2 regions of the Nissabacter archeti genome follow, and region 1 is predicted to be linked to the other one. Evidence: predicted binding sites of a transcription regulator. Region 1 holds the regulator's gene; the other holds the start of a gene.

Evidence for each region. Region 1 encodes PurR, which represses purine synthesis genes. Its sites were predicted from a motif close to CANGCAAACGTTTGCNTG; they were not measured.
Region 2: guaD (guanine deaminase) is a predicted target of PurR. The motif match lies at 1,208-1,225, and genes of this name have one in related genera.

The regions. Positions count from the first base shown of each region.
Region 1 is NZ_JAERKB010000009.1:114,176-117,536, reverse strand. It holds gene JK232_RS14315 (C40 family peptidase) at 1-390, shown strand, start outside; gene cydH (cytochrome bd-I oxidase subunit CydH) at 451-540, opposite strand; gene purR (HTH-type transcriptional repressor PurR) at 868-1,893, shown strand; gene punR (DNA-binding transcriptional activator PunR) at 1,978-2,883, opposite strand; gene punC (purine nucleoside transporter PunC) at 3,012-3,361, shown strand, end outside.
Region 2 is NZ_JAERKB010000019.1:22,805-26,165, forward strand. It holds gene JK232_RS21040 (MFS transporter) at 1-840, opposite strand, end outside; gene guaD (guanine deaminase) at 1,408-2,721, shown strand; gene JK232_RS21050 (TetR/AcrR family transcriptional regulator) at 2,827-3,361, shown strand, end outside.

The sequences.
Region 1 (3,361 bases):
ACTGCGATGGCCAAGCTGATGAACCAGGTCGGCAAGCCTTACCGCTGGGGCGGTACCTCACCCAATACCGGGTTTGATTGCAGCGGCCTGGTCTATTACGCCTATAAAGACGTCATGAAAATCCGTATGCCGCGCACCGCCAATGAGATGTACCACCTGCGCGATGCTGCACCGGTCAAACGTGGTGAGCTGGAAACCGGCGATCTGGTGTTCTTCCGCATCAATAACCGCGGTGCCGCTGACCATGTGGGGGTTTACCTCGGCAACGGCAAGTTTATCCAGTCACCGCGTACCGGTGAGGATATCCGCATCAGTTTCCTGGACAATGATTACTGGCAGGATCATTACGTCGGCGCCCGCCGGGTGATGACGCCAAAAACCATCCGCTGAGTAAAGCGCACCCGTAAAAAACGCCGGATCTCCGGCGTTTTTTTATCAGCCCGGCCAGCCTCAGTGCAGGATGGCGGTAAAGCTGAAGAGTAAAATCACTGTCAGCGCGCCCACAGTGGTCAAAAGCGACATTTTCAAATCACTGTCCATTATTCTCTCCTTGGTGAACCACAAGAAAACCACACACTTAGTGTGCCGACCCTATTCTCACACTATTTAAAGAAATTCCTAAACACTTTCGGGGTGTACGGCACAATTTTCCTCTTTCCCTTTTCACCATAATGAGTGAAAATTCGCGGTTTACGCACTGCGTACCCGGCCGGCTGCGATGCCCCACCGCTTAGTTCAGCGAAGATGACCGCTCCTTCCCCCCAGAATCCACTGCAATTCTTTCAGCGGGCAGGAGAATAAACGCAGGCAAACGATTAACATAATAGTTACGTGCTGTAACACGTACTATCAGGAGTCATTCTTTCCATGGCAACGATTAAAGATGTCGCCAGACGTGCCGGCGTATCCACGACTACCGTGTCACACGTCATTAATAAAACACGTTTTGTCGCTGAAGAGACTAAGGCGGCAGTCTGGGCTGCCATTAAGGAATTACACTATTCGCCGAGCGCCGTCGCGCGCAGCCTGAAGGTCAACCATACAAAATCGATTGGCCTGCTGGCGACCTCCAGCGAAGCGCCCTACTTCGCTGAAGTGATTGAGGCGGTAGAGAACAGCTGCTACAGCAAAGGCTATACGCTTATCCTGTGTAATTCCCATAACAACCTCGACAAACAACAGGCTTACCTGGCGATGCTGGCGCAAAAGCGTGTCGATGGGCTGCTGGTGATGTGCTCTGAATACCCCGACCAGCTGATCGGCATGCTGGAAGAGTACCGCAACATCCCGATGGTGGTGATGGACTGGGGCTCGGCGCGCAGCGATTTTACCGACTCGATTATTGATAACGCCTTTGAGGGCGGTTATCTGGCCGGGCGTTACCTGATTGAACGCGGCCACCGCGACATCGGCATTATCCCCGGCCAGTTGTCGCGCAATACCGGCGGCGGGCGGCATCAGGGCTTCCTGAAGGCGATGGAAGAGGCCAATATTCCGGTACGCGAAGAGTGGGTGGTTCAGGGCGATTTTGAGCCGGAATCAGGTTATAAGGCGATGCACCAGATCCTGACCCAGAAACAGCGCCCGACGGCGGTGTTCTGCGGCGGCGACATCATGGCGATGGGCGCGATTTGCGCCGCCGATGAGCTGGGCCTGCGTGTGCCGCAGGACGTCTCCGTGATCGGTTATGACAACGTGCGCAACGCGCGTTACTTCTCCCCGGCGCTGACCACCATCCACCAGCCCAAAGAGCGCCTGGGCGAGAACGCCTTTGCCATGCTGCTGGATCGCATCACCAGCAAGCGTGAAGACCCGCAGACCATTGAAGTCCACCCGAAACTGGTCGAACGCCGTTCCGTGGCAGACGGCCCGTACCGCGATTACCGCCGGTAATCCGTGAGCCGGGGGCATCCAGCCCGCCCCCGGCGTTTACCCGCGCCACCTTTTACCCGCCCAGCTTTTTACCCGCGCTGCGTTTCATCCACGTAACCACTCGCGGTTCAGCGTGTCACTCTCCCCCAGATAATCCAGCAACCATACCAACGCCGGTGACGATTTCTCCTGCGCCCAGGTCAGGCAACAGGCGCTGTCCGGGAATGGCTGGTGCAGCGTCAGCACGGTAAGGTCACCGCGGTCAATCAGCGGTTGCGCCATGTGCGCCGGGATCATGCCGACACATAACCCGGCCAGCAGGCAATCCAGCGCGCTGGTCCAGTCCGGCACCACCAGCCGCCGCTGGTTGTCGAGCGTCCAGGTATCGCGTTTCGGCAGGCTGCGCGAGGTGTCTTCCTGGCACAGTGCCGGATAGGGCCGCAGCTGATCGTCCGTCAGCGGCCCCGCCTGCTGCGCCAGCGGATGCCCCCGGCTGACCACACAGTGCCACGGCATAAACCCCATATCGCGGAAACGGTAACCGCCGCCCACCGGCACGGCACGCGTGGCCCCGATGGCGGCATCCACCCGCCCGTCGGCCAGGGCATCCCACACGCCATTAAACACTTCGGGTGAGATCAGCAGTTCCATGTCAGGGAATTCCCGGTAAAAATCCAGCACCAACTGCCGGGTACGGTCGGCCCGGACAATCCGGTCCACGGCAATGCTGAGCTGGCCGCGCCAGCCGTTCGCCACCTGCTGGCACTGGCGGCGTGTAGCCTGCATTTTTTTGATAAGCAGCCGCGCCTCCTGCACAAACACCCGCCCGGCTTCGGTAATCACCACATCCCGGTGGCGGCGCTCAAACAGCTCAACCGCCAGCCACTGCTCGAGCTGGCGCACCGTATAACTGACAGCAGAAGGCACGCGGTGCAGCTCCTGCGCGGCCGCACTGAAACTGCCGGTACGTGCCACGGCATCAATCACTTCCAGAGAGTATTCAGACCACATATCCTGCCTTCAATTTTTTTCACAGCATGGTGCAAATTTTACCGTTTCACAACCCACTGACGCTACCGTAGAGTGCGCGACGATATAGGATTTATGTATTGCCTCTGAATAAAATATTGAGATTACTTATGACTCGTTCCCCCTTTTTCCTGCTCTATCTTGCTGTCCTGAGTATGCTGGGCTTTTTGGCCACGGACATGTACCTGCCCGCCTTTGCGCTGATGCAGGAAGATCTCGCGCTCTCCCCCAATGCCATCAGTGCCAGCCTGAGCCTGTTTCTGGCCGGCTTCGCCTGCGCCCAGCTGATCTGGGGCCCGCTCTCTGACCGCATCGGCCGTAAACCGGTGCTGGTGCTGGGCCTGCTGCTGTTTGCGGCCGGGTGCGCCGGCATGATGTGGGTAACGAACGCCCACCAGCTCTGGCTGATGCGCTTTGTGCAGGCCATCGGCGTCTGTTCTGCCGCCGTGAGCTGGCAGGC
Region 2 (3,361 bases), on a different contig from region 1:
CGCGCCGATGGCGATGCGGAACAGGCTGCCGCCGAATACCGTGACGGCGTAACTTTTCAGCCGCAGCGCCCAGAGGTCCAGCACCGGGTAAGGGGTGCGCCGCGCGTGCCAGATCGCCAGCGCGCCCAGCAGCAGGCTGATGATAATGCACAGCGGCGGCAGCCAGGGGCGCTCCGCCACGCCGTTAAACAGATCGAGGCCGAACATCAGGCCAAAGCAGGCAAGCCCGGTGAGCATAAACCCGGTGATATCAAACGGTACCGTCTGGTCGCCCGGCTGGGCGGGGATAAGCCGCAGGCTGAACCAGATGGCGACCAGCCCCAGCGGCAGGTTAAGCAGGAAAATCCAGTGCCACGACGCATAAGTGGTGACGAATCCGCCCACTGCCGGGCCGAGGATCGGTGCCACCAGCCCCGGCCAGGTAATGGTGGCGATCGCTTTGATCAGCCCCGATTTCGGCGTGTTGTGCAGCACCACCAACCGGCCGACCGGCACCATCAGCGCCCCGGCAAAGCCCTGTAACATCCGGGCGGCGGTAAACGTCATCAGGTTGACGCTCAGGGCGCAGAACAGGGAAGAGAGGGTAAACAGCAGCAGCGCGGCGGTGAACACCCGGCGTGCACCGAAGCGGTTGGCGATCCAGCCGCTGGCCGGGATAAACACCGTCAACGTCAGGATATAGGCAGACACGCCGATGTTCAGGTCTACCGCTTCCACACCAAAGGCGCGCGCCATCTGCGGCAGTGCCGTCACAATCACCGTGGCGTCGAGGTTTTCCATAAAAAAGGCCCCGGCCACCAGCAGCGGCAGGGCCGGGCCGTCCGTGGTGGTGCGCTTCATTGCGGCCTCCTGGGAGTGTCCATCGTGCTGCTGCCAACAGAGAAACCAGATCCGGACATGGCACCGCCTTTTTAATGAGGGGAAGGGCAGAAGAGTGTTGAGCATAACCGATCCCGCTTGACCGTCAACCGGTGTACCGGCCGCCCGGTGCGCCTGAGGCTGCACCGGGCAGAGCATTATTTTCCCGGAAGAAAGGCGGCCAGCAAGAGATGCCTTTGCACGTCGCTGTCACAGCAAAAACTGGCGACTTATCTTGCGGTGAAAAAAATCCTGCCCGGCGGCTTTTTTCTGCCGGTGATGCACAAACGGGGTGCAGGCACCGCGCAGGCCGGAAAAGGGCGGCCGCGCAGCAAACGGTTGCGTTACGCGGGCAACCGTTTGCCTGATTTTGCACCTGCGCCCCGCAGCAAAAAAAACCGTTGTGGCCAGGGTGAGTGGCCGGTGTGTTAAAAATAAAACACTGTGTTACAAACACTTAGAGAAAAAATTTCTGCCCTGGCATACCCCTTGCTGAACGCTGATGAACCATACTGATAATACGAAGCGTCTTCTGATAAGGGCAGAATCATGAACCAGACAGTCACCCGCGCCATTCGCGGCAACTTTTTTGACCTCACCGGCAGCGTCAGTGACCCGGATGAGATAACCGACCGGGTGCGGTATGTGGAAGATGGCGTGCTGCTGCTTAACGGCGGCCGGATTGTCTGGCACGGTGACCGGATGGCACCACAGGCGCAGTTGCCGGAGGGCATACCGGTTGAGGATTACCGCGGCAAACTGATCGTGCCCGGTTTTATTGATACCCATATCCACTACCCGCAGACGGAAATGGTCGGGGCCTATGGTGAGCAGCTGCTGAGCTGGCTGAAAAATTACACCTTCCCGACCGAGGCGCAATACGAGTGCGCCGGGCACGCGGCGGAGATGTCACAGTTCTTCCTCCGGCAGTTGCTGGCCAACGGCACCACCACCGCGCTGGTGTTCGGCACCGTCCACCCGCAGTCGGTGGAGGCGCTGTTTACCGCGGCGGAAGCGTTGCAGATGCGGCTTATCGCCGGGAAAGTGATGATGGACCGCAACGCGCCGGAAGCCCTGCTGGAAGAGGCGGAAACCAGCTACGCGCAAACGCGCGACCTGATCCGCCGCTGGCACAACCGCGGCCGCCTCGGTTATGCGCTGACGCCGCGCTTTGCGCCGACCTCTTCCCCGGCGCTGCTCGAGGCGGTGCGCCGCCTGCGGGACGAATTCCCTGATACCTGGGTGCATACCCACCTCAGCGAAAACAGCGACGAAGTGGCGTGGGTCAGGGCGCTCTACCCGGATCACGCCCACTATCTCGGCGTTTACCATGATTACGGCCTGACCGGCAAAAAAAGCGTGTTCGCCCACTGCCTGCATTTGTGTGACGACGAATGGGCCTGTATGGCCGCCAGTGATTCCGCCATCGCCTTTTGCCCCACCTCTAACCTGTTCCTCGGCAGCGGGCTGTTCCGCCTGCAAAAAGCGTGGGAACAGCAGGTGCGGGTCGGCATCGGCAGTGACATCGGCGCGGGGACTACCTTCAGCATCCTCTCCACGCTGGGCGAAGCGTACAAAGTGGGGCAGTTGCAACAGTACCGCCTGTCAGCCTTTGAGGCGTTCTACCACGCCACCCTGGGCGGCGCGCGCGCCCTGCACCTCGACGACAAGATCGGCAATTTCGACCCCGGCAAAGAGGCGGATTTCGTGGTGCTGGACGGCAACGCCACCGCGCTGCAACAACTGCGTGCCGCCAACAGCACGACGCTGGCGGAGAAACTTTTCGTGCTGATGACACTGGGGGATGACCGCAACATCCACGCCACCTGGGTCAACGGCGAGCCGGTCTACCGCGCCGGGTAAACCGCGCCCGCGGCGGGGGTGCGCCTGACCGCATTCCCCGCTACACTGCCTCTACGCCGGGCGCACGCCCCAGAATGAGGCAACCAGCAGGGACCACGCACCACCATGAACAGTGAAACCAATGGGCGCGGGCGCATCGCCCGTGAACGGATGCTTGATGTGATCCGCAGTGCGGCCATCAGCGAATTCAGCGAGAAGGGCTTTTCCGGGGCCACCACGCAAGCGATTGCCCAGCGTGCCGGGATGAAAAAAACCCAGTTACATTATTACATTGCCGGTAAAGAGGAGCTGTATGAGGAGCTGTTGCAGCGCGTATTGACGCTATGGGACGACATTATGCGGTTTGACCCGGCGCTGACGGAGCCGTCCGCGGTGCTCAGCCGCTATATCCGCAACAAGTTGCACTTCTCGTTTACCCAACCGGCGCTGTCACGCATCTTCACCAGTGAGGTGCTGAGCGGCGGCCACTATCTGGAGAAGTACTGGCCGCCGGCGACGGAGAATATCCGCCAGAAAGAAATGCTTATTAATGAATGGATTACGCAGGGTCTGATCCGCCCGCTGGATGCGCGCCTGTTTATTATGCACATCTGGGCGATCACCCAGTACTACGCCGACTTCGCGGTGCAGGTGAAAAATA